2 regions of the Geobacillus sp. JS12 genome follow, and region 2 is predicted to be linked to the other one. Evidence: predicted binding sites of a transcription regulator. Region 2 holds the regulator's gene; the other holds the start of a gene.
What was found. The regulator NrdR, encoded in region 2, represses ribonucleotide reductase genes. The targets are predictions, from matches to a motif close to AACACNATATATNGTGTT.
Positions count from the first base shown of each region.

Region 1: A0V43_RS09995 (vitamin B12-dependent ribonucleotide reductase) is a predicted target of NrdR. The motif match lies at 13,601-13,618, and genes of this name have one in related genera.

Region 1 is NZ_CP014749.1:2,044,387-2,059,905, reverse strand. It holds partial or broken gene A0V43_RS10070 (IS1634 family transposase) at 1-1,109, opposite strand, end outside; gene comGC (competence type IV pilus major pilin ComGC) at 1,341-1,637, shown strand; gene A0V43_RS10060 (pilus assembly FimT family protein) at 1,621-2,007, shown strand; partial or broken gene A0V43_RS20930 (competence protein ComG) at 2,047-2,372, shown strand; gene comGF (competence type IV pilus minor pilin ComGF) at 2,309-2,797, shown strand; gene comGG (competence type IV pilus minor pilin ComGG) at 2,872-3,261, shown strand; gene A0V43_RS10040 (YqzE family protein) at 3,307-3,486, shown strand; gene A0V43_RS10035 (YqhG family protein) at 3,589-4,383, opposite strand; gene A0V43_RS10030 (DEAD/DEAH box helicase) at 4,370-6,034, opposite strand; glycine riboswitch at 6,254-6,342, shown strand; gene gcvT (glycine cleavage system aminomethyltransferase GcvT) at 6,530-7,624, shown strand; gene gcvPA (aminomethyl-transferring glycine dehydrogenase subunit GcvPA) at 7,660-9,006, shown strand; gene gcvPB (aminomethyl-transferring glycine dehydrogenase subunit GcvPB) at 8,999-10,471, shown strand; gene A0V43_RS10010 (ROK family transcriptional regulator) at 10,785-11,972, shown strand; gene A0V43_RS10005 (rhodanese-like domain-containing protein) at 12,029-12,403, opposite strand; gene A0V43_RS10000 (lipoate--protein ligase family protein) at 12,614-13,450, shown strand; gene A0V43_RS09995 (vitamin B12-dependent ribonucleotide reductase) at 13,704-15,519, shown strand, end outside.
Region 2 is NZ_CP014749.1:2,355,734-2,371,252, reverse strand. It holds gene icd (NADP-dependent isocitrate dehydrogenase) at 1-241, shown strand, start outside; gene mdh (malate dehydrogenase) at 268-1,206, shown strand; gene A0V43_RS11600 (MaoC/PaaZ C-terminal domain-containing protein) at 1,291-1,758, shown strand; gene A0V43_RS11590 (response regulator transcription factor) at 1,967-2,674, shown strand; gene pnpS (two-component system histidine kinase PnpS) at 2,667-4,415, shown strand; gene polA (DNA polymerase I) at 4,569-7,205, shown strand; gene mutM (DNA-formamidopyrimidine glycosylase) at 7,534-8,358, shown strand; gene coaE (dephospho-CoA kinase) at 8,386-8,991, shown strand; gene A0V43_RS11565 (glyceraldehyde-3-phosphate dehydrogenase) at 9,108-10,136, shown strand; gene speD (adenosylmethionine decarboxylase) at 10,451-10,825, shown strand; gene A0V43_RS11555 (aminotransferase class IV) at 10,949-11,347, shown strand; gene nrdR (transcriptional regulator NrdR) at 11,415-11,876, shown strand; partial or broken gene A0V43_RS11545 (replication initiation and membrane attachment family protein) at 11,982-13,366, shown strand; gene dnaI (primosomal protein DnaI) at 13,378-14,319, shown strand; gene ytxC (putative sporulation protein YtxC) at 14,653-15,519, shown strand, end outside.

The DNA.
Region 1 (15,519 bases), 310 kb from region 2:
GGCCGTCCGCGCCGTTTTTTCGGACGCACGATCTCTTCGACCGCGGCCTCCACTCGATGAAACCGAGGGCGAAGGGACGCCTTGAGGGACGTCAAGGCTTGTTCGGCGTCTTCGCGGCAGGAGAAGGGGTGGCGCTCCCAACGGACTTGTTCCTCACAAAGAAGCTCCGCTTCTTTGGTTCGTTCTTTTTCGAGCGTCTTTCCTTTGCGCTGGTCGAGGGCGCTCGATTCGACGACGATCAGCCGAACCGAGTGGCCTTCATAGGTCGAGGCCGTTTCCCATACCCGATACGTAGCGCCGTTTCTCTCCGCTAGGGTAAAGGGTTTGCTCCACGGGATGTGAGGCGAATCGGCCTCCGCGAGCGCCTGTTTCACGATCCGGAGCGATGAAGGGCCTCTGGTGATCAAAAAGGCACGGGCGGCTTTGGTCTGCGCCAAGGTGTCTTTTGTCATCGCGGCGGAATCGGCCACGTAAATCCACTCATCGTCGATCTTGGCTTGTTTGAACTGTTCGTGGATCCGCGACAGCACCTCAGGATTCCACGCCTTATCCGATCGATTGCCGTCGTGCACATCGCCGTAAAACGGGATGCCGTCCTCGTTGCCGACCAGTCCAAAGCCGATCTGTTTTTGCCAACGATGATGGCGGTTGTAGCCATGTGTGATCTGCAGAGCCTCCAACGAGGCCGATTCATAGGCTCCGTAAACCGTCTTGTCCGTCGTATCGGCATGAAAGACTCGGAGGGAAAGGCCTTCTTTGCGATAAATATGAATCAAGCAAGTGCTGATGACCTTGTGAATATCGGCCTCATACAAGCGATCGAGATGACGAGCCAAGGCATCGTCGTTCAACCAGGAAGGTTGGAGACCGGGACGGATGAGTTTCTCTAAATCGATCTCCTGAGCCCATCGTTCTAAGTGAACCAGGGCTTGCCGGCCGTCAAATAGATTGTAAAGGATGGCCTGAACGGCATCGCTGACTCGTGTTTGGCACTGTGGATCGACGGGTACAAGATGGTCAATCAAGCGGGGGATGTCCAGCTTTTTGACTAGAACACTTATTATATTCAAATAATCATTACGATAGACCCCTTTGACTTTCACATTCATGAGAGAAAAACTCCTTTACATTCCTTGTGTGTCAAGGATTCATTCGACATCGGAACAAAAAATCCTCCCGATTTTCGTCGGGAGGGTGCGAAATGTGAGTTGGAAGAGGGGCGCGCCCCTCCTCCCAAGGCCCAATCAATGAACAGATTCGATGGTCAAGGAACCGATCGAACTGAACCGGTCATTCGCTAAGCGCTCTTTCTGAAATTTCGTATGCGAGGAGGAGTGACAATGAATCAAAAGGGATTCACATTGATCGAAATGTTGATCGTGATGATGGTGATTTCTGTTCTGTTGCTGATTGCCATTCCGAATATAACAAAGCACAACAGCATGATCAATTCGAAAGGATGCGAGGCGTTTTTGAACACCGTGCAAGCGCAGGTGAAAGCGTATGAGATGGAGCATAACAAAATTCCGACGGTGCAGGAATTGCTCGCTGGCCGCTATATCAAGTCGGACAAATGTCCGAACGGTCATGCGATCCAAATCAGCACGAACGGCGATGTGAGTGAAAGTGGCTCGTAACGGCGGGTTTACGCTGCTTGAGATGCTGATCGTTTTCTCGGTGGTGCTCGTGCTTGCCGGGCTGGCTGTTCCGACGCTTGGCGGCGCTGTGCGCCATCAAGAGGAGATGTATATGCTGGCTGTGCTGCGCGCGGATTTGTATGGCGCGCAGCAGCATGCCATCGCCCGGCGGGTGAATGTAGCGGTTTTTTTTACCGACGGTGGCGCTGGGTACAAGGCGATTGATGCAGCGAGCGGCCGGCAGGTTGTCGCTCGTTCGCTCCCTTCTCCGTGGCGGTTTCGGCTCGGCACGCTGCGCAATCCGCTCATCTTTACCGACAACGGCAACATTGAACGGGCTGGAACCATTTGGATAGGGGTGGCCCAATGACGTATAAAGTCACCTTTTTGCTGGGGAAAGGGCGATTTTATGTGCAAAAAATGTAGCGGCGGATTTTTGCTTGTTGAAGCGTTGTTCGCTTTGGCGCTGCTATGGACGACAGCGGCCGTTCTTCTCCCGCTGTTGACGCAAATGGCGCAAGAGCGCAACAGCCTCATTCTCGAGGAGAAAGCGCGCCGGCTGTTGGCCATCGCGCTGTATGAGGAGCCGCTTGTCGGAGAAACCACCATTGCCGACGGGCGCACGGTATTTCGGCTGCAAGCGAGCGATGAAGGGGGCGAATGTGGAAAGTATGCGTGCGTTGGAACGATTACGCCGGCCGCGAGATGGAGCGGTGCGGGTATGGCAAGCGGTAGCGGCAAAAGAAAACGGGTTTACGATGATCGAAGCACTGTTGGCGCTGGCGGCTGCGATGGCGGTGGCGGCGGCCGTTCCGGCGCTGTTGTCCGTCCGCTTGCTGGCTCCGGAGCCGACGGACGCGTTTTCCCGATTGGAATGGCGGCTGTTTGTGCAACAGCTGCAAATCGAGCTGAATGAAACGAAGCAATGGTCGACTGGCGGCCGTGTCCTCTATTTGCAAAAATGGAACGGTAAGACAGTCAGTTTTTCTGTTGTTGCGTCAAGAGCCGAACTGATCCGCCAGGTGGACGGCGCTGGCAATGAAACGGCGCTCCGTCATGTGCGCACTGTTTCGTACCGCGCCGGCGCACGCGGGATATTTTTGCAAGTGACGGCTGATGACGGCACCGTTTGCGAGGCGTTTGTGGCGCGGGCGTTTTAGCGGGCGGCTTGTACGGTGAGACCCCCTTGACCGCCGCTTCCCCTTTTAGACTGGAAAAACGAGGGGAAGGGGAAATGGGTCGACAAGATGGCGTCATGTTTCCGATTGTGGCTGTTGTTTCTTTGTTGCTTGTCTTTTCTGTCATGCATGTCTTGCTCCTCTATGAAGCGGAACGACAGGCGGCTTATGCGGCCCGGCAGGCAGCCGAGGCGGACGAGCTTGTGCAGATGGCCGTGTTTGACGTAAAAGAACGCATCGCATCAGCAGATCCGTCGACCGCGGGAGAGGCTGGGGAATGGACCTATCCGCGCGGAATGGCCGCCTACCGGTGGGTGCGGGAAGATGCAGCGCACGTTCGGGTTTCTTTGTCCATCCGTTCGGCCTCTGGGCTGAGGCGCGCTGTCATGTTTACTGTCACGCTTCCGGCGCTTCATATTGTCGAATGGAGCGAGCAAAACGGTTAAAAGAGGAAAGAAGCGGAAAAACTAAAAGAAAAAAGGGGGGATTTGATGGCGGTCAATGATTATGTCAAGTTTGTCACCCAACAATTTGTCGCCTACATGGACTTGCCGAAAGAGGAGCGGAGGCAGCGGCGTCAGGTGCGGAAACAAGAGCAGCTTCCGCTTTCATACCGATTGTTTGGCATGGTGCCGCTTTCGCTTCGCTTGCTGTTTCGGCGCCGCCCGTAGCAGCCGCCCGCTGGCCTAGGCCGGCGGGCGGTTTTCGTGCCGACGGAAGGGGGTTCGTCGGTTTGAGCGTTCCGAGTCGGATGGACCCATCTCGGAGTTGATTCACGATGAGCGGGGCAGCAAATAAAACAGTCCGCCGTTGATGACGGAAACGGTGATGCGCGGCTTGTACTGCTTTTCCAACGCTTCCTTCTCAATATAATAGCACTCCGGCTTTTCTTCGCAGTCTTTGTAAAATTCATCAAGCAACGCCAAATCGTCGGCCCAGCGTCGGCGCGCCTCATCCGCCCACGCATGGTCGTCGGCGGCGATGCGGCTGCGTATGTATTGCTCGAGACGGCCGATGCCGCTTCTCGGCTTAATGAGCGGGGAGATGGTGAAACAGTAATCAGGGATTTTCGGCGTCAGCCGTCGCTCGCGCATCCGCTCATGAAACGACTCGACGATCGTTCCGCTAATGAGATGAAGACCAAGGGAGACGATTTCATCTTTTTTTCGGTCGCATTCGTACGAAATCGTGACGTTCATGCCGAGCCATGGATGGAGGGCGGCGTTGCCGTCCAAAGGCGCGCTTGGCTCCTCATACAGGCGGATGAAGCTGCCGCGTTTTTGCGCTGAGCGGAACAGCTGGTGCAGCCGGGGAGCGCCGAAATGGAGGCGCTCGCCTTTGAGTTTGTCCGTCCGCTCGCTCGCGCGGGTGATGAGCGTCAGTCGCATCGGCTGCGGGACGCCGCCTGTCCGTTCAATATAATGCCAGTAAAACGGCCGATTCATCAGCTCTTTGTCCATTTCTGCCGTCAGCTGCACGGTAAGGTAGTCGTCGCTTGCTTCCACAAACGTGCAGCCGTTGGCGGCAAAATAGCGTTCGACAAAGCGGCGGATTTCATGTTGCTGCATGCCGCTCTCCTCCTTCCTTTCCGAGCTGCTCCGCCAGCTCGATCATCGCGACGATGTTTTCCATTTTGATTTTCATCTCCCCTTCGCTCCGTGAATGAACGAAGGCGTCTTCGAAGTAGCGCTCCAGGTTGGCGAGGTTCATTTTCGCCAAAATGTCGTCCAGCTCGCCGACGACTCGTTCGAACAGGCGGATTTTTTCGTACAGAAGCGTTAAAATATGTTCTTCGACCGTCTGTTTGACAGCGAAGTTATAAATGTAGACGTCATCCGTCTGCCCGAGCCGGTGGACGCGGCCGATTCGCTGCTCAAGGCGCATCGGGTTCCACGGCAAGTCGTAGTTGATGACATAGCGGCAAAACTGCAAGTTGATGCCCTCGCCGCCCGCCTCGGTGGCGATGAACACTTGGGCGTGGTGTTTAAACAGTTCCTGCATCCAGTCTTTTTTGCCGCGCCGGAAGCCGCCGCGAAACGGAACGGACGAGATGCCGTGCTGCTTTAAAAACCATTGCAAGTACAGCTGCGTCGCCCGGTATTCCGTGAAAATAATGACTTTGTCATGAATGGAACGGATGAGCTCGAGCGCTTTTTCAGCCTTTGAATTCGTCTTGACGGCGTTGATTTTTTCCAATACGCGTTCAAGCGGCTCTGGAACCGCTCCGCCGCATTTATCGATCATGTTTTTGATCGTGAGAAACAGCGCCTCGCGGCTGCTGCACGCCTCGCGAAGAAGCGTGATGAGCGAAAACGAGCCGGCGAACGATTCGCGGCGGAGCGCCTTGACCGCTTCATACAGTTCCCGTTCCTCATTCGTAAACTCGATCAGCACCGGTTCAACGTGGCGCTTCGCCCATTCGATCGGCGTATCGGCGCGGCGGTTGCGGATCATCACTTTGTTGACGAGCGCTTTTAAATGGTCGTTCGTCTGTACGGCCCGCGTTTTTCCGTACGTTTTGGCAAACTGTTCCGAGCTGCCTAAATGACCGGGTTTCAACAGCGAGACGAGGTTGAAAATTTCTTCGATCCGGTTTTGGATCGGCGTCGCGGTCAGGAGCAAACAAAACTTCTTTTTTAAATTTTGCACAAACTCGTAGTTTTTCGTTTTGTTATTTTTCAGTTTGTGCGCCTCGTCGATGATGATCATGTCGTACGACTGCCCGTAGATGATGTCACGGTGCGGCGGTTTTTTCGCCGTGTCGATCGAGGAAACGACGATATCGCACTGCTCCCAGACGTAGCTCTTTTTCTGCTGGACGGCCGGGATGAAAAATTTTTCGTTCAACTCTCTCACCCATTGCGAAACAAGGGAGGCGGGAACGAGAATCAGCGCTTTTTTCACAAGGCCGCGAATCATATATTCTTTTAAGACGAGCCCGGCCTCGATCGTTTTTCCAAGCCCGACTTCATCCGCCAAAATGGCTTTGCCGTTCATCTCCTCGACGACGCGGCGCGCCACTTCAAGCTGGTGCGGAAGGATCGTCAAGTGGGGCAGGTGTTTGGGCGCCTGCAAGCCATGAAATTCTGGGACGCTTAAATGATGGGCGGCCTCAAGCGCCAGTTCGTACATTTCCCAGCTCGCCCACGGACCGTCTTTTTCGACGCGTGCCAAAAATTCCTCCTTCCATGTTTCATCCATTTCAAGGTCAATGTTCATGGCGATCCCCTTCCCTTGTTGCGAATGTTTATATAGATTGCATGTGGTATGTTGGGTAAAACAAGAACATTATTATGACTAATTGCCATGAAAGTTCGATTATTTCCTATTGCCCTTTGACTGTGATTGATGGTAGTATAAATTTAGAACATTCTCATGACTCGTTGATCATGGTGTTTGTTAGTATGCCCGATATGGAAACAATTTATTGATGGGCGGATGACGGCAAGGGGAGAGACTACGGAATGTAGCGCCGAAGGAGCAAGCGGAAACGCGAATCTCTCAGGCAAAAAGACTCTTGCTTGACGCAGCTCTGGAGAGCGCCTGCGTTCACGCAGGCCACCCAAGAGGAAACCGATCGGCCCCATGGACCGCGAACGGACGCGCCAAACGGGCCGGCGGGAAACTTTCAGGTGCCAGGACAGAGCCCCCTTACTTGTTGATAGGGGGAAGTCTGTCCTTTTTTGTGTGACGTGGATCAAAGGAGGGAATCAGATGCTAAAGCGCACGCCCCTATTCTCGGTGTACGCCCGTTACGGCGCCAAAACGATTGAATTTGGCGGCTGGGAAATGCCGGTGCAGTTTTCCAGCATAAAGGAAGAACATGAGGCTGTAAGAACGCGCGCCGGGCTGTTTGACGTCTCCCATATGGGGGAAATTGTCGTCCGCGGCCGTGGGAGCCTCGCGTTTTTGCAAAAGCTCATGACCAATGACGTCGCCAAACTGCGGCCCGGCCGGGCGCAATATACGCTCATGTGCTATGAGGACGGCGGCACAGTCGATGATTTGCTCATCTATCAAAAAGGAGAGAATGACTACTTGCTGGTCGTCAACGCGGCGAATACGGAAAAAGACTTCGCTTGGCTAAGCGGGCATGTTGAGGGCGACGTCGAGCTTCAAGATGTATCGTCCGAAACGGCTCAGCTTGCCTTGCAAGGGCCGGCAGCGGAGCGCGTCTTGCAGCGATTGACGGATTTTGATTTGGCGGCGCTGCGCCCGTTTTCATTCGCTGACGGCGTCGAAGTCTCGGGCGTGAAGGCGCTCGTTTCGCGCACCGGCTATACGGGGGAAGACGGGTTTGAGCTATATTGTAAAGCGGAAGACGCCGCCGCGCTATGGGAGGCGATCCTAGCGGCCGGAGCTCGTGACGGCGTTCTCCCATGCGGACTGGGGGCGCGCGATACGCTCCGCTTTGAAGCATGCCTGCCGCTTTACGGTCAAGAGCTGTCCGACTCGATTTCACCAGTTGAAGCCGGGCTTGGTTTTGCCGTCAAAACGGAAAAAGAGCCGCCGTTTATCGGCCAAGCTGTATTGAAACGGCAAAAAGAGGAAGGGCCGCCGCGCCGGCTCGTCGGCATTGAAATGATCGACAGAGGCATTCCGCGCCACGGATACCTTGTATTTGCCGACGGCGAAGAGGTCGGGTTCGTCACGACCGGCACGCAGTCGCCGACGCTGAAGAAAAACATCGGCTTGGCCTTGGTGAAAGCGGATGTGGCTGCCATCGGCCGGGAGGTGGAGGTGGACATCCGCGGCAAGCGGCTGAAAGCGAACATCGTGCCGATTCCGTTTTACAGGCGGGCCAAGTGACGATTCCAAAGCGACAAGGAAAGGGGAAAAACGCAGTGCTCCATCGTTATTTGCCGATGACGGAAGAAGACAAACAGGAGATGCTGAAGACGATCGGCGTTGCCTCGATTGACGACTTGTTTGCCGATATTCCAGAACAAGTCCGCTTCCGCGGCGAGCTGAAGGTGAAACCGGCCAAATCCGAGCCGGAGCTGTGGAAAGAGCTTGCGGCCTTAGCGGAAAAAAACGCCAGCGTAAAACAATACGTTTCCTTTTTAGGAGCCGGGGTGTACGACCATTATATTCCGGCTGTCGTCGACCATGTCCTGTCGCGCTCTGAATTTTATACGGCCTATACGCCGTATCAACCGGAAATTTCCCAAGGCGAGCTGCAGGCGATTTTTGAGTTTCAAACGATGGTGTGCGAGTTGACCGGCATGGATGTCGCCAACTCATCGATGTACGACGGCGGCACGGCGCTTGCCGAAGCGGTGCTTCTTAGCGCCGCGCATACGAAGCGGAAGAAAGTGCTCATCTCGACCGCCGTTCATCCGCAATATCGGGAAGTCGTGCGTACGTACGCCAAAGGACAGAAGCTCGAAGTGAAAGAAATTCCGTATGACGGCGGCATCACCGATCTTAAGGCGCTTGAAGCGGAAATGGGGGATGATGTGGCGTGCGTTGTCGTCCAATACCCGAACTTTTTTGGTCAAATCGAGCCGCTGAAAGCGATCGCGCCGCTTGCGCATGAAAAGAAAAGTTTGTTTGTCGTCGCCAGCAACCCATTGGCGCTTGGTGTGTTGACTCCACCCGGAGCGTTTGGCGCCGACATTGTGGTCGGCGACATGCAGCCATTTGGCATCCCGACGCAATTTGGCGGCCCGCATTGCGGCTATTTCGCTGTCAAAGCGCCGCTCATGCGCAAAATTCCAGGCCGTCTTGTCGGGCAGACGACCGATGAGGACGGGCGCCGCGGGTTTGTCTTGACGCTTCAAGCGCGCGAACAGCACATCCGCCGCGATAAGGCGACATCCAACATTTGCTCCAATCAAGCGTTAAACGCCTTGGCCGCTTCCGTTGCGCTGTCGGCGCTTGGCAAGCGGGGCGTGAAAGAAATGGCGGCGATGAATATGCAAAAAGCGCATTATGCGAAGGTGGAACTTGAAAAGCGCGGACTGTCGTCGCCGTTTGCCGGTCCGTTTTTCAACGAGTTTGTCGTCCGGCTTGGACGACCGGTTTCTGATGTGAACGATCGCCTGCTCGAAAAAGGAATCATCGGCGGCTATGACCTTGGGGCTGACTATCCGGAGCTTGCCGGTCATATGCTTGTTGCTGTCACCGAACTGCGGACAAAAGAAGAAATCGATCGGTTTGTCAATGAATTGGGGGATGGCCATGCGTAACGATCAACCGCTCATTTTCGAACGAAGCAAGCCGGGGCGCATCGCCTACAGCCTGCCAGCGCTTGACGTGCCGGCTGTCGATGTCAGCGAGCTCGTGCCGGCCGATTATCTTCGCACTGAAGAGCCGGAGCTCCCGGAAGTGTCGGAGCTTGACTTAATGCGTCATTATACGGCGCTCTCGAAACGAAACCACGGCGTCGATTCCGGGTTTTACCCGCTCGGGTCGTGCACGATGAAATACAATCCGAAAATCAATGAAAACGTCGCCCGCCTCGCCGGGTTTGCTCACATTCATCCGCTTCAGCCAGAGAAAACGGTGCAAGGGGCGCTTGAGTTGATGTACGACTTGCAAGAGCATTTAAAAGAAATCACAGGCATGGATGCGGTCACCTTGCAACCGGCGGCCGGCGCCCACGGCGAATGGACCGGGCTGATGATGATCCGTGCTTACCATGAAGCAAACGGCGACTTCAACCGGACGAAAGTGATCGTCCCGGATTCAGCGCACGGCACGAACCCGGCGTCGGCAACGGTCGCGGGTTTTGAGACGGTGACGGTCAAATCGACCGCCGATGGACTTGTCGATTTAGAGGACTTAAAGCGCGTCGTCGGTCCGGATACAGCGGCGCTTATGCTCACGAATCCGAACACACTCGGGCTGTTTGAAGAGCATATTGTCGAAATGGCCGAAATCGTCCACAAAGCCGGCGGCAAGCTGTATTATGACGGCGCGAATTTAAACGCGATTCTTGGCAAGGCGCGCCCGGGGGACATGGGCTTTGACGTTGTTCATTTGAACTTGCATAAAACGTTCACCGGCCCGCATGGCGGCGGAGGCCCAGGCTCGGGCCCGGTCGGGGTGAAAGCCGACCTCGTTCCGTTTTTGCCGAAGCCGGTCATCGAAAAAGGGGAAAACGGTTATTACCTTGATGATGACCGTCCGCAATCGATCGGCCGCGTCAAGCCGTTTTACGGCAATTTCGGCATCAATGTTCGGGCGTACACGTACATCCGCTCGATGGGGCCGGACGGCTTAAAAGCGGTGAGCGAATATGCGGTGTTAAACGCCAACTATATGATGCGTCGGCTTGCTGAGTATTACGATTTGCCGTATGACCGCCATTGCAAGCACGAGTTCGTTCTCTCTGGCCGCCGGCAAAAGAAACTCGGTGTCAGAACGCTCGACATCGCCAAGCGACTGCTTGATTTCGGGTTTCATCCGCCGACGATTTACTTCCCGCTCATCGTTGAAGAATGCATGATGATCGAGCCGACGGAGACGGAGTCGAAAGAGACGCTCGACGCGTTTATTGACGCCATGATCCAAATCGCCAAAGAGGCGGAGGAAAATCCGGAAATCGTTCAAGAAGCGCCGCATACGACCGTTGTGAAGCGACTTGATGAAACGACCGCGGCGCGCAAGCCGATTTTGCGCTATCAAAAACCAAAACATAGCGACAACTGATGTTTGAGCATTGATGAGCGCTCGCTCCCTAACGGAGCGGGCCGTTTCTTTGTACGACGGATGAGTCATTGACAGAAATGTCGAATTAGTTTATTATATAAACTAAGATCAAGAAAGAAAAAGCATGTGTCCATATGGAGAAGTTAGCCTTAACAGTCGGTGCACGGGCGCCTGACGGCTTGGGCGAAAAAGCTGATGGTCAAGAGTCGAACACGGCAGGAATCGACGGATGCAGCAACCGCCATAATAGCGAGGCGCCCCTGCCCTTTCGCAAGACACATTCGATCAATCAAATGAAAAGGATGACAGAGACGTGCGGACAGGAAACATTTCTCTTGTAAAAAAAATGAATAAACAGCTCGTCTTAAAATTGATTCGCGACCAGCATCCGATTTCGCGCGCCGATATCGCCAAGACAACCGGATTGAACAAGGCCACTGTCTCCGCGCTTGTTGACGAACTGATCGCCGAGCATTTCGTCCATGAAAGCGGAATCGGCGAGTCAACCGGCGGGCGCCGGCCGCTCATGCTTCGCTTCAACGCCGACGCCGGCTCGCTTATCGGCGTTGAGCTGGGGGTGAACTATTTGTATGCCGTGTTGACCAATTTAAACGCGGACATTCTTTGGGAGCAACGGCGTTCGTTCCGCCCGTCTGAAGGACAGGAGGCGATCATCGGCGAAATGATGGAGCTCATCGAGGCGGCCATCCGCCGGGCGCCGGCGACGCCGTACGGCGTGATGGGAATCGGCATCGGCGTGCCGGGCGTCGTCCATACCGAAAGCGGGACCGTTGTGTTTGCTCCGAACTTGCGCTGGGACGATGTCGCCTTGGCGGCTGTTTTGCGGCAACGGTGGCCTGAGCGTCCTGTCATTGTCGAGAATGAGGCGAAACTGGCGGCGCTTGGAGAAAAGTGGTTCGGCGCCGGCAACGAGTTCGTCCACTTTGTTTACATCAGCGCCGGAATCGGCATTGGCGCCGGCGTCGTTCTTCACCATCAGCTCTATCGGGGTGTCAGCGGCCTAGCTGGTGAAATCGGCCATCATACGATCGATGTCAACGGCATTCGCTGCAGCTGCGGCAACATCGGTTGCTGGGAAATGTATGCGTCGGAAAAATACATTGAACGCCGTTTGGCTGAAGAAGGGCGTTCCGAATGGCTCGATGAACGCTTTTCCATCGCTGCGATGGCGTTGGCAGCAGAAAGCGATGAACAGCTGGCGCGCATTTTGGAGGAAACAGGGCGCTATCTCGGCGTTGGATTGTTGCAGGTGATTTATGCGTACAATCCAGAAGCGGTCATCATCGGCGGCCCGCTTGCCCAAGCGGGCGAGTATGTGATCGGTCCGGCGCGCCAAGAAGTGAGAAAGCGAATTCTCGTCAAAAAAGAAAGCGAGCCGTCCATCATCTCCTCCAAGCTGAAAGAGAAAAGCTGCGCCATCGGCGCGGCTGCTTCGGTGCTTGAGGCGGTCGTCCTGCCGCCGGAATTTGCGGCGGTCTAGCGCATGCGAAAAGAGGCGCCTGCCTGTTTCGGCAGAGCGCCTTTTTGGTTAACGGGCTACGCTTTTTTCTTCACTTTCCCGGTCCATGTTTTAAATCCGCCTTTTAAATGGTACAAGTCGCGGTATCCTTTTCGGTAGAGCATTTGCGCGGCCCGCCCGCTGCGCAGTCCGTTTTGGCAGTACAAATAGATCGGCTGGTCTTTGCGCAATTCTTTCATGCGCACGCGAAGCTGCGTGAGCGGGATGTTGCGCGCCCCTAAAATATGTCCAGCCGCAAACTCATCCGGTTCGCGGACATCAATCAATTGCGCTTTCCGGTAGCCGGCGCGGAATTCTTCTTCCGTCAACGATTTGACAATTCGTCTTTGCCAAATGTATGTGATCACCGAATAAATGATGATCGCGCCGAGAATAATGAGCAATGCTTCCACCCCATCATGCCTCCCTTCGCTTCGTCTGCTATTTCCTATTATATAAAGTCGCCGCCGGGAAGCAAAGAGATTTTCGCCATGCCATTTTTCTTTCCTTCACCGGCGTTGTTTGCTAAACTAATAAAGGCGGCCAAAAGCGTCCCGCCCCTTGGCGGTGGTCGACAAGCCGCCGCAGCGTTTAGAGTATGGAACAATAGAGAAGGTGGAACGATGGCAAAAGAAGTATGGCGCTTTATCGATTCCGGCTATTGCCCGCCGGCGTTCAATATGGCGCTCGATGAGGCGCTTCTCGATTGGCACAGCGAAGGCAAAATTCCGCCGACGATCCGCTTTTACGGCTGGAATCCGCCGACGTTGTCGATTGGTTATTTTCAAAAAGTGGAGAAAGAAATTGATTTAGAGGCGGTGAAACGGCACGGCCTCGGCTTTGTCCGTCGGCCGACCGGCGGGCGCGGCGTCCTGCACGATAAAGAATTGACATACAGCGTGATCGTCTCCGAGTTGCACCCGGCGATGCCGAAGACGGTGACGGAAGCATACCGCGTCATTTCCCAAGGCATTTTAGAGGGATTTCGTTATCTTGGATTGGATGCGTATTTTGCCGTGCCGAGGACAGAAGAAGAGAAAGCCGATTTGCGCAGCCCGCGTTCGGCTGTTTGTTTTGACGCGCCGTCATGGTACGAACTTGTCGTTGAGGGGCGGAAAATCGCCGGCAGCGCGCAAACGCGGCAAAAAGGCGTCATTTTGCAGCATGGTTCGATTTTGCTCGATTTGGACGAAGACTTGCTGTTCAGCTTGTTTAAATATCCAAACGAGCGGGTGAAAGAGCGTCTGCAGCGCGATTTTAAAAAGAAGGCGGTCGCGATCAATGAGTTGACGAGCCGCACGGTGACGATCGAGGAAGCGAAAGAGGCGTTTTACAAAGGATTTGAAAAAGGATTGAACATCGTATTGGAACCGTACACGCTCACCGCCGAAGAGCGGGCGTACGTCGAAGAGCTGGCGCGGACGAAATACGAAAGCGACGAATGGAACTTCAAGCGCTGAGCAGCGACGCGGTAAATCGTTCGTTTTCCGGCAAAAACAGCGGCACTCCCCGTTTTTCTCCGCTTTTCGCCTTGTTTTGTTTTTTTTTGCTTGACAAAATGAAATCATTTGTTCTCTTTAACAATATATAGTATGATTTTCGTAAAAAATCATACTATATATTGTTTTTTTCTGTTTGATATGGTAAGGTAGAGAAGACAGGACAACTTTGCCAAAAACATGAGAGATTATATAAAAGAGGAGAGATAGGAGAATGACGGTGGCGTCATCCGAAAAAATGAAGATCAATATTGACAAGCTGAACGAGGATATCCGCCTATTTCCGCAAGTGCATCCGATTACGCCGGATATGCACATCACCCATAAAGGCGTATCCCGTTTGGTCATGCTTGACCGGTATTCATTCAAAGATACGGAGAAGCTGACGCTCACACCGGGCGACTTCGTCGTGTTGACGATCAAGGAGGATCCGAAATTCCCGGCACGAGGGCTCGGGTTTATCGTCGACATCGATTGGGAGGCGAAAAAGGCGCGCGTGTTGATTGAAGACGAATACCGGCACGTGCTCGAAGGGGAAGAGGCGGAGACCGGCATTGTGGTTCGGTCGCTCGACATTATTGATAAGCCGCTCGAGATTTTCTATGAGCAAATCGCCAAGCGCAATGCGACCGGGCTGGCGGCGGTGGAAAAGACGGAAGAAAAGCGGAAAGAGTGGTTCGAAAAGTTTTATCAAGAGCTCGCAAGCTTGAATTTTGTTCCGGCCGGCCGCGTGTTGTACGGGGCGGGTTCGGGCAAGGAAGTGACGTATTTCAACTGCTATGTGATGCCGTTTGTGAAAGACTCGCGCGAAGGAATTTCCGAACATCGGAAGCAGGTGATGGAAATCATGAGCCGCGGCGGCGGCGTTGGGACGAACGGCTCGACATTGCGGCCGCGCCATACGCTTGCGCGCGGGGTGAACGGCAAATCGTCCGGGTCGGTCTCATGGCTTGACGACATTGCGAAGCTGACCCACCTTGTTGAGCAAGGTGGCTCCCGCCGCGGCGCCCAAATGATTATGCTGGCCGACTGGCACCCGGACATTATCGAATTCATCGTCTCGAAAATGCAAAACCCGCGCATTTTGCGCTACCTGCTCGAAAATATGGAAGACGAAGGCATCAAAAAAGCAGCGCGCGACAAACTGAAATTTACGCCGCTCACCGAGCGGGAGCGGGCGATGTACGAAGCGATCGTCCGCTACAAAAACGCGCCTGACTACGGCGGTTTCACCGAAGACATCATCAAAGACGCCGAAGAAAAACTGCGCACCGGCGGTACATATACGGTACACAACCCAGACTTTTTGACCGGTGCGAACATTTCCGTCTGCTTGACGAAAGAGTTCATGGAAGCGGTCGAAAAGGACGAAGAATACGCGCTCCGCTTCCCGGACGTGGAAACCTATTCCGAAGAGGAAATGCGCATTTACAACGAAAAATGGCATGAAGTCGGCGATGTACGCGAATGGGAGAAAATGGGCTATCGCGTCCGCGTCTACCGGAAAATCCGCGCCCGCGAACTGTGGAAGCTGATCAACATTTGCGCGACGTATTCGGCCGAGCCGGGCATTTTCTTCATCGACAACGCCAACGAAATGACGAACGCCCGCGCGTACGGGCAAAAAGTTGTTGCGACCAACCCGTGCGGGGAACAACCGTTGGCACCGTATTCGGTGTGCAATCTGGCCGCCATTAACTTGGCGAACATGGTCGACAAAGAACGGAAGGTCGTGGACTACGAAAAACTGAAACGCACGGTCGAAATCGGGGTGCGGATGCAAGACAACGTCATTGACGCCACGCCGTACTTCCTTGAGGAAAACAAAAAACAAGCGCTCGGCGAGCGCCGCATCGGCCTTGGCGTCATGGGGCTTGCAGACTTGCTCATTTACTGCGAAAAAGCGTACGGCTCTGAGGAAGGAAACCAGCTTGTCGATGAGCTGTTCCGCACGATCGCCACGACCGCATACCGGGCATCGATCGAGCTGGCGAAAGAAAAAGGCAGCTTCCCGTTTTTGGTCGGCGAAA
Region 2 (15,519 bases):
GCACGGCACGGCGCCGAAATACGCAGGGCTTGACAAAGTCAACCCATCGTCCGTCATTCTCTCGGGCGTCATGATGTTTGAGCATCTTGGTTGGAACGAAGCAGCGAAATTGATCATCAAAGCGATGGAGAAAACGATCGCTGCGAAAATCGTCACGTATGACTTCGCCCGCCTGATGGAAGGGGCGACGGAAGTGAAATGCTCCGAATTTGCTGATGCGCTCATCCGCAATATGGACTAACCTTTGAAGGAAAGGGATGGCAAACGATGGCGATGAAACGGAAAAAAATCTCGGTGATCGGCGCCGGATTCACGGGGGCGACGACGGCGTTCCTTTTGGCGCAAAAAGAGCTCGGCGACGTCGTGTTGGTCGATATTCCGCAGCTTGAGAACCCAACGAAAGGGAAGGCGCTCGATATGCTCGAGGCAAGCCCGGTGCTCGGCTTTGACGCGAATATCATCGGCACATCGGATTACGCTGACACAGCCGATTCCGACATCGTCGTCATCACAGCAGGCATCGCCCGCAAGCCGGGCATGAGCCGCGACGATTTGGTGACGACGAACCAAAAAATTATGAAGCAAGTGACGAAGGAAGTCGTCAAATACTCGCCGAACTGCTACATCATCGTCTTGACGAACCCGGTCGATGCCATGACATACACGGTGTTTCAAGAGTCCGGGTTTCCGAAAAACCGCGTCATCGGCCAGTCGGGCGTCTTGGATACGGCGCGCTTCCGCACGTTCGTCGCCGAGGAGCTGAACATTTCGGTAAAAGATGTCACTGGGTTTGTTTTAGGCGGCCATGGCGATGACATGGTGCCGCTCGTCCGCTACTCGTACGCCGGCGGCATTCCGCTCGAAAAACTCATTCCGAAAGATCGTTTGGACGCCATCGTTGAGCGGACGCGCAAAGGCGGCGGTGAAATCGTCAACCTGCTCGGCAACGGCAGCGCCTACTACGCACCGGCCGCCTCGCTTGTCGAAATGGTCGAAGCGATTTTGAAAGACCAGCGCCGCATTTTGCCGGCGATCGCCTACCTTGAAGGCGAATACGGCTATGAAGGCATTTATTTGGGCGTGCCGACGATCCTCGGCGGCAACGGCATCGAGAAAGTGATCGAGCTCGAGCTGACCGAAGAGGAAAAAGCGGCGCTCGCCAAATCCGTCGAATCCGTTAAAAATGTCATGCGCATGCTGGAATAGCGGCGAGGCAAAAATTCGGGCATTGCCCCGGATTTTTGCCCACAGTCAATGAAAGCGCTTTCTAGACAACGAAGGGGTGGGAACATGTTGAAAAAACGAAAGCTCGGGAGACGGATCGGGGAAATTCAAGCGGGGGAAAAGCTCGTGTTCCAAGCCGCCATCGAAGACAAAGACTTGCTTCTTTATCTTGGGCTGACGGATGATGCCAATCCGCTCTATATCCAGCATGATTATGCTTCACAGACGCCGTTTGGAAAACCGGTCGTGCCGCCGGTCATGTTGACGGGGATGATCACGTCCGCGGTCTCCAAATATTTGCCAGGCCCGGGCAGCTACATTACGCGGCAGGATCTTCGCTTTCTCCGCCCCGTTTATCATTATGAAACGCTCGAATTTTTGCTCGAAGTCGCCGATGTCGATGAGGCGGGCCATTGCGTGACGTTGTCCGTCATGGCGACGCGCGGTGCGGAAACGGTGCTTGACGGAACGCTGTCTGTCTGCCCGCCGCATACGTTGCCGCGCCTAGACGGGCGGGTGCTCGAGAACTTTTGACCTCATGTTGAAAGCAGTCCCCCACTTCGAAACAAAGGGGGAGTTTTATGCCGCTTTCCGCCAAAGGAAGCCAACCAAACGCGAGAGGCAGTTTTCCGCGGGCAACCTGTCCACAGGAAAACCGCCCTTTTTTCTTTTTTTGTCCGAATCATGGCGTCAATTGTGGTATCATAAAGGCAGAAACCATTGGACGGGATGGAGGAGCGGCATGGGACGAAAAATTTTAGTTGTCGATGACGAACAGCCGATTGTGACTCTGTTGTCGTACAATTTGGAGAAAGCCGGATTTCACGTCGTGACCGCTCACGATGGCGAAGAGGCGCTCGTGAAAGTAGCGTCCGAGCAGCCGGCGCTCATTATTTTGGACTTGATGCTGCCGAAGCTTGACGGCGTTGATGTGTGCAAGCGGCTTCGCCAGCAGCAAATCATGACGCCGATTTTAATGTTGACGGCTCGCGATGATGAATTTGACAAAGTGCTTGGTCTTGAGCTTGGCGCCGACGACTATATGACAAAGCCGTTCAGCCCGCGCGAAGTCATTGCCCGCGTCAAGGCGATTTTGCGCCGCACGGAGATCGTTCAGCCGGCGGCTGAATCGAGCGAGCGGCTTGTTGTTGGCGAGCTGGAAATTTTTCCGGAACGCTATGAAGCAACGATCGGCGGCAAGCCGCTTGAGCTGACGCCGAAAGAGTTTGAGTTGCTCCTTTATTTGGCTCGCCATAAAGGGCGGGTGTTGACGCGCGACCAGCTGCTCAGCGCCGTGTGGAACTACGAGTTTGCCGGCGATACACGCATTGTCGACGTCCATATCAGCCACTTGCGAGAGAAGATCGAAACCGATACGAAAAAACCGATGTACATTAAAACGGTGCGCGGCCTTGGCTACAAATTGGAGGAACCGAAGCGGCATGAATAGCTTCCGCACCCGCCTTTTGTTTTGGCTCGTGACGCTCATCGCCACGGTGTTGATCGCCCTCGGGCTTTTGCTCGGGCAATTGCTGAAAGATTTTTACGCCGAGACGATGAACAAACGGATGGAAAAAGAGGCCCAAGCGCTTGCGATTTTGCTTGAAAATGAACCGCTCGAGCAAATCCGCGCCGATTTGCAGGAAATGGGGAATGAGCTGTCGTCCCGCATCACCGTGCTCGATAAAGAAGAACGGGTGCGGTTTGACAGCGGTCGCGTCGCAGCGATCAGCGACAAAGACCATGAGCGCATCGTCCGCGCGATTTTGCGCAAAAAGCAGTTTCCCCGTTTTTCCGTGATTGAAAAAACAAACGACGTCTATTACTACATCGTCCCGTACGAGCGCGGTGAGCGGAGCGGGTACGTCGTTTTAAGCACACCGACGAGCTCACTCCAAAAAGTAAACGAGCAAATTTGGGGCGTGCTCACGAGCAGCCTCGGGATGGCGCTCGTTGTCATCATCGCCCTCGTCTGGAAAATCGCCAATCAATATATGAAGCCGATTGAAGAAGCGACGAAAGTGGCGTTTGAGCTGGAAAAAGGCAATTACGCCGCCCGTGTGCCCGATGGTGAATATAACGAGGCCGGGATGCTTGTGCGCTCGATCAACCGGCTGGCCCGCCATTTGCAGGAGATGAGCAGGGCGCGGGAAATTCAGACCGATCGGCTTCACACGCTCATTGAAAACGTCGGCAGCGGCCTGTTGTTTATTGACCACCGCGGACATATTTCTCTCATCAATCGGGCGTTCCAGACTCAGTTTCATCTCGATCCGTCGGATTGTTTGCACCGTCCGTACGCCGATGTGCTGCCGCATGGCGACATCGTCCGGTTTATCGATGATATTTTCATCACCGAAACGACGATGCGCCGGCATATGCGGCTGACGATTGGCATCGAGCGGAAACATTTCGATGTATACGGGGCTCCCATCATTGGCACGAACGCCGAATGGAAAGGGATTGTCGTCGTGTTTCACGACATTACGGAGCTGAAGCGTCTTGAGCAAATCCGCAAAGACTTTGTCGCCAACGTTTCGCACGAATTGAAAACGCCGGTGACGTCCATCAAAGGATTCGCCGAAACGCTATTGGATGGCGCCATGAAGGATGAAGCGGCGCTCGAACATTTTTTGACCATCATCTTAAAAGAAAGCGAACGGCTGCAAACGCTCGTTGAGGAACTGTTGGACTTGTCGAAAATCGAGCAGCACGAATTTCAGCTGCAACTCGAAGACGTGGATATCGCTCAAGTCATCGCCGAAGCGGCTGCTGTGTTTCGCCAAAAAGCGGCGGAAAAACAAATTGATTTGCATATCGAATCGCCATCCGGGCTTGTCATCCGCGGTGACAGAAATCGGATGAAGCAAATTTTGCTGAACTTGCTCGCCAACGCCATCACGTATACGCCGGAGCACGGACGGGTCGCTGTCGAGGCGGAAGAGACGGAGAAAGAAGTGCTGATCCATGTGAAAGACACCGGAATCGGCATTGAGGAAAAGGAAATCCCGCGCATTTTTGAGCGTTTTTACCGCGTCGACAAGGCGCGCAGCCGCGATTCCGGCGGAACGGGGTTGGGCCTTTCGATTGTGAAACATTTGGTTGAGGCTCACCATGGATATATTACCGTAGCGAGCAAAGTGGGGCGCGGCACCGTGTTCACGATCCATTTTCCAAAGCCGGGGCGGTAGCCGGCTTCTTTTGATCATCTCCAACTGAGAAGCCTCCCATTTTTCAGCGTGAGCGTAAGCAGGGGATGAATCGGCGCCTCCCATCATGGTGGGAGAGCGTTCAAGGCAAGCCGCAGGCATGGTACAATAGGACAAGGAAGCATCCGAGGAGGGATGAGATTGAAAAAAAAGCTTGTTTTAATCGACGGCAGCAGCGTGGCGTACCGCGCCTTTTTTGCCTTGCCGCTTTTGCATAACGACAAAGGCATCCATACGAACGCCGTCTACGGGTTTACGATGATGTTGAATAAAATTTTGGCGGAAGAAGAGCCAACTCATATGCTTGTCGCGTTTGACGCCGGGAAAACGACGTTCCGGCATGAAGCGTTTCAAGAGTATAAAGGTGGGCGCCAGCAGACGCCACCGGAGCTGTCGGAGCAGTTTCCGCTGTTGCGCGAGCTGCTGAGGGCATATCGCATCCCCGCCTATGAACTCGAGAACTACGAAGCGGACGATATTATCGGAACGCTTGCCGCCCGCGCTGAGCAGGAAGGGTTTGAGGTGAAAGTCATTTCCGGCGACCGCGATCTGACCCAGCTCGCCTCCCCCCATGTGACGGTGGACATTACGAAAAAAGGGATTACCGATATCGAACCATACACGCCGGAGACGGTCCACGAAAAATACGGCTTAACTCCGGAACAAATCGTTGATTTGAAAGGATTGATGGGCGACAAATCGGACAACATCCCCGGAGTGCCGGGCATCGGGGAAAAGACGGCGGTCAAGCTGCTCAGGCAATTCGGCACGGTCGAAAATGTGCTTGCCTCCATTGACGAGATCAAAGGCGAAAAGTTGAAAGAAACGCTGCGCCAACACCGGGAGATGGCGCTGTTAAGCAAAAAGCTCGCCGCCATTCGCCGCGACGCCCCGGTCGAGCTCTCGCTTGATGACATTGTCTATCAAGGGGAAGACCGGGAGAAAGTGGTCGCTTTATTTAAAGAGCTTGGGTTTCAATCGTTTTTAGAGAAAATGGAATCGCCGTCATCAGAAGAGGAAAAACCGCTTGCCAAGATGGCATTTACGCTTGCTGACCGCGTGACGGAGGAGATGCTTGCCGACAAGGCGGCGCTTGTCGTTGAAGTGGTCGAGGAAAATTATCATGATGCGCCGATCGTCGGCATCGCTGTGGTCAACGAACATGGACGGTTTTTCCTGCGCCCGGAGACGGCGCTTGCCGATCCGCAGTTTGTCGCCTGGCTTGGTGATGAAACGAAGAAAAAAAGCATGTTTGACTCAAAGCGCGCGGCAGTCGCCTTGAAATGGAAAGGAATTGAGCTATGCGGCGTTTCCTTTGATTTATTGCTGGCCGCCTATTTGCTTGACCCGGCGCAAGGTGTTGATGATGTAGCTGCCGCAGCAAAAATGAAGCAATACGAAGCGGTGCGCCCGGATGAAGCGGTGTATGGCAAAGGGGCGAAGCGGGCCGTGCCGGATGAGCCAGTGCTCGCCGAGCATCTCGTCCGCAAGGCGGCGGCGATTTGGGCGCTCGAACGGCCGTTTTTGGATGAGCTGCGCCGCAACGAACAAGATCGGTTGCTCGTCGAGCTCGAGCAGCCGTTGTCTTCGATTTTGGCGGAAATGGAATTTGCCGGAGTGAAAGTGGATACGAAGCGACTCGAACAGATGGGCGAAGAGCTCGCCGAGCAGCTCGGCACGGTCGAGCAGCGCATTTATGAGCTCGCCGGCCAAGAATTCAACATCAATTCACCGAAACAGCTCGGCGTCATTTTATTTGAAAAACTGCAGCTGCCCGTCTTGAAAAAAACGAAAACCGGCTACTCCACTTCGGCGGATGTGCTTGAAAAACTTGCGCCTTATCACGAGATCGTGGAAAACATTTTGCATTACCGCCAGCTTGGCAAGTTGCAGTCGACGTATATTGAAGGATTGCTGAAAGTCGTGCGACCCGATACAAAGAAGGTGCATACGATTTTCAATCAGGCGTTGACGCAAACCGGACGGCTCAGCTCGACGGAGCCGAACTTGCAAAACATTCCGATTCGGCTTGAGGAAGGACGGAAAATCCGCCAAGCGTTCGTGCCGTCGGAGTCTGATTGGCTCATTTTCGCCGCCGACTACTCACAAATTGAGTTGCGCGTCCTCGCCCATATTGCGGAAGATGACAATTTAATGGAAGCGTTCCGCCGCGATTTGGATATCCATACGAAAACAGCGATGGACATTTTCCAAGTGAGCGAGGACGAAGTGACGCCCAACATGCGCCGTCAGGCGAAGGCGGTCAACTTTGGGATCGTTTACGGGATCAGTGATTACGGCTTGGCGCAAAACTTAAATATTTCGCGCAAAGAGGCGGCTGAATTCATCGAGCGCTACTTCGAAAGCTTCCCTGGCGTGAAGCGGTATATGGAAAACATTGTGCAAGAAGCAAAACAGAAAGGGTATGTGACGACGCTGCTGCATCGGCGCCGCTATTTGCCGGATATCACGAGCCGCAACTTCAACGTCCGCAGTTTTGCTGAACGGATGGCGATGAACACGCCGATTCAAGGGAGCGCCGCTGACATTATTAAAAAGGCGATGATCGATCTGAACGCCAGACTGAAGGAAGAGCGGCTGCAAGCGCGCCTTTTGCTGCAGGTGCATGACGAGCTCATTTTGGAGGCGCCGAAAGAAGAGATGGAGCGGCTGTGCCGGCTCGTTCCGGAAGTGATGGAGCAAGCGGTCACACTTCGCGTGCCGCTCAAAGTCGATTACCATTATGGCTCGACGTGGTATGACGCGAAATAAAGAGAAGTCTTGGTGTGGAGCGCCGGCATCCCTAAGAAGGCCTGTGATGGAATGAAAAAGCAGTTTCATAACGACTCTTCTCCAGTTGGGAAGCCTTGAACATCGAGCCGTCCTTCTCAACCAACATGACCGATTTTGTGAAAATCAGCGTTTCTCACCGGCCTTTTAGGCAGAATCTTTCGGTGCGACGATTCTCGGATGCGGGTCGATGAATGGGAGCGAAACAGCTGCCGCCCCATGGAGAATCTTTCTCTCGGCGGATGAACCGGCGTCAATGTGAAAGCGTCGGCAGGAACGATGCAGGAAAACGGAGGAAAGGGGGATCGCCATGCCGGAATTGCCGGAGGTGGAAACGATCCGTCGTACGCTTTTGCCGCTTATTGTCGGAAAAACGATTGAGGATGTGCGCATCTTTTGGCCGAACATCATCCGCCATCCGCGAGACCCCGAGGCGTTTGCGGCAAGAATGATCGGACAGACGGTGCGTGGTTTGGAACGGAGAGGGAAATTTTTGAAATTCCTGCTCGACCGCGATGCGCTCATTTCCCATTTGCGCATGGAAGGGCGCTACGCCGTTGCTTCTGCCCTCGAGCCGCTCGAACCGCATACGCACGTCGTGTTTTGCTTCACGGACGGCAGCGAACTCCGTTACCGCGACGTGCGCAAGTTCGGAACGATGCACGTTTATGCCAAAGAAGAAGCTGACCGCCGGCCGCCGCTTGCTGAGCTTGGGCCGGAGCCGCTTTCCCCGGCGTTTTCCCCAGCTGTATTGGCGGAGCGGGCGGTGAAAACGAAACGGTCGGTCAAAGCGTTGCTCCTTGATCAGACGGTCGTGGCTGGGTTTGGCAATATTTATGTCGACGAATCGCTGTTTCGCGCCGGCATTCTTCCCGGCCGGCCGGCTGCCTCGCTCTCCAGCAAAGAGATCGAGCGCCTGCATGAGGAAATGGTGGCGACGATCGGCGAGGCGGTCATGAAAGGGGGAAGCACGGTGCGCACGTACGTGAACACGCAAGGGGAAGCGGGTGCGTTTCAGCATAGCTTGTTCGTCTACGGACGCAAAGGAGAGCCATGCAAACGATGCGGCACGCCGATTGAAAAAACGGTCGTCGCCGGCCGCGGCACGCATTATTGCCCGCGCTGCCAGCGCTAGGCGGCGCGTAAAAAGGAGAGGAGTTCCATGACGTTGACGATCGGATTGACCGGCGGGATCGCCAGCGGCAAAAGCACGGTGAGCGCGATGATGCGCGAGCTCGGCCTTCCGGTCATTGATGCTGACGAAGCGGCGCGCGCCGTCGTCCGACCGGGGGAAGACGCCTACCGTCAGATTGTCGCCGCCTTCGGTCCGGGCATTTTGCAGACAAATGGAGAGATCGATCGGGCGAAACTCGGGGCGATCGTGTTCAACAACGAAGAAGAACGGAAAAAGCTAAACGCCATCGTTCACCCGGCGGTGCGTCAGAAAATGCTCGCGGAGAAAGAAGCGCTCGTCCGTTCCGGGGCGAAAACGGTCGTATTAGACATTCCGCTTTTATTTGAAAGCGGATTGACATCCTGGGTCGATAAAGTACTTGTCGTGTATGTTGACGATGACATCCAGCTTCGCCGGCTGATGGAGCGGAACGGGTTCACTGAGGAAGAAGCGCGCGCCCGCATTTGCGCTCAATGGCCGCTGGCGGAAAAAATGAAGCGGGCCGACGCGGTCATCAACAATAACGGAACGAGGGAAGAGACACGCCGTCAGCTGTTGGCTATTTTGAAACAATGGGACGCCTTGGAAAAATAGGCGTCTTTTTTGTTCGCTTTCAGTCATTTTGTTCTCCACATTCCCTAAAAATATGATATACTATTTATACAAATATAAGAAAATAGTATAACATATATGAGAGGAGAACAAAGTGAATGAAGGCGAAAGTGGCGATTAACGGTTTCGGACGAATCGGACGGATGGTGTTCCGGCGCGCCATCAATTCCCCTGATCTCGACATTGTGGCGGTGAACGCCAGCTATCCGCCGGAAACGTTAGCCCATTTAGTGAAATATGACTCAAACCACGGCAAATTTGACGGTGAGGTCATCGCCTTGGAAGACGGCCTGCTCGTCAACGGCAAAAAAGTGAGGCTGTTAAACTCGCGCGACCCGAAACAGCTGCCGTGGAAAGAGCTTGATATCGATATTGTGATTGAAGCGACCGGAAAATTCAACGATCGTGAAAAGGCGAGCCTTCACCTTGAGGCAGGGGCGAAGCGCGTCATTTTAACCGCCCCGGGCAAAAATGAAGATGTGACGATCGTTGTTGGCGTCAACGAGCATATGCTTGACATCGACCGCCATTTCGTCATTTCGAACGCCTCGTGTACGACAAACTGTTTGGCTCCGGTCGTCAAAGTGCTCGATGAAGCGTTTGGGATTGAAAACGGCCTGATGACGACGGTTCACGCGTATACGAACGACCAAAAAAACATCGACAACCCGCATAAAGATTTGCGCCGCGCCCGCTCATGCGCGCAGTCGATCATCCCGACGACAACGGGAGCGGCGAAAGCGCTTGGCCTAGTGCTGCCGCATTTAAAAGGGAAGCTTCATGGCATGGCGCTCCGCGTCCCGACGCCGAACGTCTCGCTCGTCGACTTGGTCGTCGACTTGAAGCGCGATGTGACGGTTGATGAGGTGAACGAGGCGCTGATCCGCGCTGCCAACGGCCCATTGAAAGGCATCTTGGATTTCACGATGGAGCCGCTTGTCTCGATCGATTTCAATACGAATCCGCATTCTGCGATTATCGACGGCCTGTCGACGATGGTGATGGAAGGGCGAAAAGTGAAAGTGCTCGCTTGGTATGACAATGAATGGGGCTATTCGTGCCGCGTCGTTGATTTAGCCCATCTTGTCGCGGCCAAAATGAATGAGCGTCTCAGCGTCAATGCGTAACAGCGGTTCGATGTGAAGCGCGCCGCCTGCGCTATGGCTTTTGCGATCCGCACAAACGGATCGGGCCACGGTGCGGGCGTGGGCGCTTTTTCTCTTTTTTATGCAAAAAAATTAAAAAAGCCTGTTGAAAAAACCCCCTAAACAAAGTATACTATGTCTCGTGAACTTCTTAACGGCAAGGGTAATGTGACTACTTAAAGGGTTAGGACCTCTTAGGACTAACTTTCCCCCGTGGTAGTTATACATGCCATTTTGCAACTCACCTTCTGTTTTTTTATTTGTTTGAGAAAATTGGTTAAAGGGGGATTCTTTTCATGGACACGATGGGTCGTCACGTTATCTCGGAACTTTGGGGATGCGACTTTGACAAACTGAATGATATTGATTTTATTGAAAAAACGTTCGTTGACGCCGCGTTAAAGTCGGGAGCGGAGATTCGCGAAGTGGCGTTCCATAAATTCGCTCCGCAAGGCGTAAGCGGGGTCGTCATTATTTCGGAATCGCATTTGACGATTCACACGTTTCCCGAACACGGCTATGCGAGCATTGATGTGTATACATGCGGCCATTTAGACCCGACGATTGCCGCCGATTACATTGCCGAAATGCTGGGCGCGCAAACGCGGGAAACGATTGAACTTCCGCGCGGCATGCGCCCAATCGAAGTGAAAAAGGCGCAGGCGCTGTAATTGGATCATGATAAACCGAAAGGAGCGTAAGCGAAACGCTCCTTTTTTTGCGCCCTCGGCGGTACAACAGCGGCGAACATCATGGTATGATGGAAGAAAAAGAATGACTAGGGAGACGTGGCAATGAGCATGTGGAAAACACTCAAATACGCCTTCACAAACCATTGTGAAACGCGGGAAAATCATGAAGATGAAGAGCTAAGAAGCCATTATTACAAAGCGACGAACCGCGCCGTCATCGATGCGGTCAAGGAGCTGCTCTCGTCGCTGCCTGGCGCCGAGCTCGTTTCTGTTTCCGAAGAGCGCGGCGAAATTTGTGCGCAAACAAGGCGCGGCAAAAAGTTGTTCATCGTCGCTACCGTCATTTCCGTGCGGCCGTTTGAAACGGCGGTCGACTTTTCCGCGACGACGGAGACGAAGCTATTGCCGTTTGATTTTGGGCATAGCCGGGCGGTCATTCTCGATTTGTATCGGAAGCTCGACGCCCGCCTGCCCTATATCGGTTCCGGACTGAACAGCTAACTATATCTTGTCTGCTTTCGTCCATTCCGGTATGATAGAAAATAAGAAGATCAACGGAGTGGATGTTATGCGATGTCCTTCATGCCATCATCAAGGCACGCGCGTGCTTGACTCGCGCCCGGTTGAAGAGGGTCGTTCGATCCGCCGCCGGCGGGAGTGCGAACAGTGCCATTATCGGTTTACGACGTTTGAGCGGATCGAGGAGCCGCCGCTGATTGTTGTGAAAAAAGAGGGGACGCGCGAAGAATTCAGCCGGGAGAAAATTTTGCGCGGCTTGATCAAAGCGTGCGAGAAGCGGCCGGTGGCGCTCGAGGAGCTTGAAAAAGTGACGCAGGAAATTGAGCGCGAACTGCGCAATCAAGGCGTCTCGGAAGTGAAAAGCGAAACGATCGGCGAAATGGTGATGGAGCGCCTGTCACACATCGATGAGGTCGCCTATGTCCGCTTCGCTTCCGTCTATCGGCAGTTTAAAGATATTAATGTGTTCATTGAAGAACTGAAAGAGCTGATCAAAAAAGGGCAACGGTAAAAAGGGCTTTGGCGTTAGGCGGCAAGCCCTTTTTTTCAACGTCTTTTCGGCAGGAAAGGGGAGAGCCGGTTTGAAACGAATACGGCGAAATGGAAGGTCGGAGCGATGCAACACCATTGGAAAGAGCTGATTGCTGTCGACCGTTATACCGTGCAAAGCCGTGGAGTGTTGCAAGAGGTGGACCGTAAAGTGCTGACGCTGCTTTACCAGCCGCTCATTGGCTGCCGGGCGTTGGCGCTTTATATGACGCTTTGGGGGAGCTTGAGCTGCTTGACGGCCAGGAAGCAACCCATCATCGGCTTATGGCGCTCATGCAGTGCGGACTGCCGGACATTTACAGCGAACGGTTGAAACTCGAAGGAATCGGGCTGCTCAACACATACGTCCACGCTAAAGAGGCGGATGAACCGAAGCTGTTTCTTTATGAGCTGCGTCCGCCGCTGGCGCCAGACCAGTTTTTCCGCGACGAGATGTTGAGCGTTTTTTTGCACCGGCAAGTCGGCCGCCACTTGTTTATCCAGCTGAGCAACTTTTTTGCCCGTCCGTCCATTGATGAAACGAAATTCACCCAGGTGACGCGGTCGTTTTCCGACGTGTTTTCGGCCGTGCCCGCTGAACAAATCGTCGCCGGCCTCAGCGAAGAAGCTGGGCCCGAGCTGCTTGAAGGGAAGGATCACATCAGGCGGGATGAGGCGTCGTATGTGCTTGATGATGATGTATTCGACTTTGAGCTGTTTTTTGCCGGCCTGTCCAAGCAGCTTGTGCCGCGCCGAGCGGTGACAGCGAAAGTGAAGGAAGCGATTAAAAAGCTGGCGTTTTTATACGGCATTCCGCCGCTTGAGATGCAAAAACTGGTCCTTGGCGTCATCGATCCGGCCTATCATATCGATATTGACGCGTTGCGCCGGGCGGCGCGCGAATGGTATGAGCTCGAACATGGCGGTGTCGAGCCGCGCCTCGTCGAACGAGTGCAGCCGCTCGCCTACCGGACGATGGAAAACATCGAACCGCGCACAAAAGAGGAGCAACTAATGAAACAGCTGGAAACAATTTCCCCGCGCCAGCTGCTGAAAGAGATTTCAGGCGGCGCTGAGCCGTCGCTGGCTGATTTGCAGTTGATCGAAGACATTATGTTCCAGCAGCAGCTGCTCCCCGGAGTTGTCAACGTGCTCATTTATTATGTCATGCTCCGGACGAATATGAAGCTGTCGAAAAAATATGTAGAAAAAATCGCCAGCCATTGGGCGCGCAAAAAGGTGAAAACCGTGAAGGAAGCCATGGAGCTGGCGAAAGAAGAGGCGAAAACATACCAAAACTGGGCGAACGAAAAGGAAAAAGGGACGCGGACGGTGCGCAAAGTCGTGCGCACGGAAATCGTCCCGGACTGGCTGAACATGGATTACAGCCAGCCGGATGATGATGATTTTGACGTCGAACAGGCGCGCAAAGAGCTTGAGGAACGGCTGAAAAAATACCGTGATGAATCATAGAGGGAAAAGCCATGGAACGAGTAAACCACCTGTTGCAGCGGTTGCTTGGCAATCAACGGTTTAAACAACGCTACGAACAAATGAAACGCTACATTTTGGAGCATCCGGACGTGCAGCCGTTTTTGCGGGCGCACGAACGGCAATTGTCGGCCGATGCGGTTGACCGCAGCTTGATGAAGCTGTATGAGTTCATCGAGCAGCACGGGAATTGCCGCCAATGTCCGGGCCTTGAGCGATGCAACAACATGCTGCCGGGGTACCATCCAAATTTGGTGGTCAACGGTGGAAGGATCGACGTTGAGTACGACCGCTGCCCAAAAAAAGTGCAGCATGACGAGCGAAAACAGCAAGAGTCGCTCATTCAAAGCATGTTCATGCCGCGCGAAATCTTGCGTGCTTCGCTCTCTGACGTCGATCTCAATGACGATGGGCGGATCAAAGCGATCCGATTTGCCGAGCGGTTTGTGGCGGAATACGAGCCAGGGAAAAAAATGAAAGGCTTGTATTTGCACGGATCGTTTGGGGTGGGCAAAACGTATTTGCTCGCCGCGATCGCCAACGAGCTGGCGAAGCGAAACGTTTCGTCGCTGATCGTCTACGTGCCCGAGCTGTTTCGTGAGATGAAACATTCGCTTCAAGACCAGACGATGAACGAAAAGCTTGATTATATCAAAAAAGTGCCAGTGCTGATGCTCGATGATCTTGGGGCGGAGGCGATGTCAAGCTGGGTGCGCGATGATGTGTTTGGCCCGATCTTGCAATACCGGATGTTTGAAAACTTGCCGACGTTTTTCACGTCGAACTTTGATATGCAGCAGCTCGCCCATCATTTGACGTATTCGCAGCGCGGCGAAGAAGAGAAGGTGAAGGCGGCGCGCATTATGGAGCGAATCCGCTATTTGGCCTATCCGATTGAAATCACTGGACCGAACCGCCGCGAGCAAAATATATAAAGGCGATTTGAAACGTTGCCGTTTGCACAGGCATGTTGATTAACCCATAAAAACTAGTTGAGCAGGTTCTGTTTCTAGCTTTTCTGCCGTAGTCGGCAAGCGGTTCGTTTGCCGACTGGGGCTGACCCAAAAGGGTAATTTCCCTTAAACAAAACACAACATATTTGTTTTATGCCTGTATACGGTAATAAGAAAGGGTGTCCCGATCCTTTTGGAGCACCCTCTCCTCGAACAATGAACGCCGCTAAGCTTTGTGGTTTTTTAGTCTAAACAGCCCGTTGTCCCCATATATATAAACCAAGCATGCCTTTCGGGCTAAAGGGGGGACAGCGGGTGATCGAAATCCATTTTGACGAGGCAAGCGAGGCGGAAAAATTGGTTGGGCTGCTAGATCACCGGCAACCGGATGACGGTCCGCTGTTTCATGCCGCTTATGACGGGAACAAAACCGTGGCGGTTTACATACAGGGCGAGGAGAAGCGTGTGCTTGAGGAGCATATCATCCCAGCGATGACGGCGTTTATGCAGGAGGTGATGGAAGACCGGCTGCTGCTATCCATCATTGCCAATGTTTTTTATTTCCGCGACGTCGAAGAACAGCAGCAAATTTTGGCCCTCGCTCATTCGTTTTTGGACGGCGAGCGGCGCGATTACCGGAAAAGCGCGGCGTTTGCCGCCTCGCGCACCGTGATGTTGCGCGACGCTTTTGCCTCCTTTTTGCGCGACGGCTTGTCATTTTCGTTTTCTTCGTTCGTTACGTTCCGGTTAAAGCCGTATATGGAGCGCCTCCAACATTATGTCGAGCTGGCGATTGATGAATACAAGCTGGAGCAGGAGTATCAAAATTTTGTGCAAATGCTGCGCGACTGCCTGGCTGGCCGGACGCCGCAATGGCCGCGCCTGTATTTGGTGCACGATCCGCCGCACTTCGTATTTTACGACAGCGAGCGGCGGGAGCTGTCGGCGGCGGAAGTGAGACAGTTGATCGACCGCCATCTCGTCTTCAGCCAGCCGATGTATATTGATGCATCGGTGCTCGCTCCGCTTGTCTCGCTCGCTCCGGCGGAAATTGAGCTGTACACCGATCATCCGGATGACGGCATGGTGCAGACACTGCAAAACGTGTTTCAAGAACGGCTGATCGTCTGCCGCCGCGCCGATTTTTCCCGCTTGTTTGCCGCCAACGCTGGAAATGGGGGA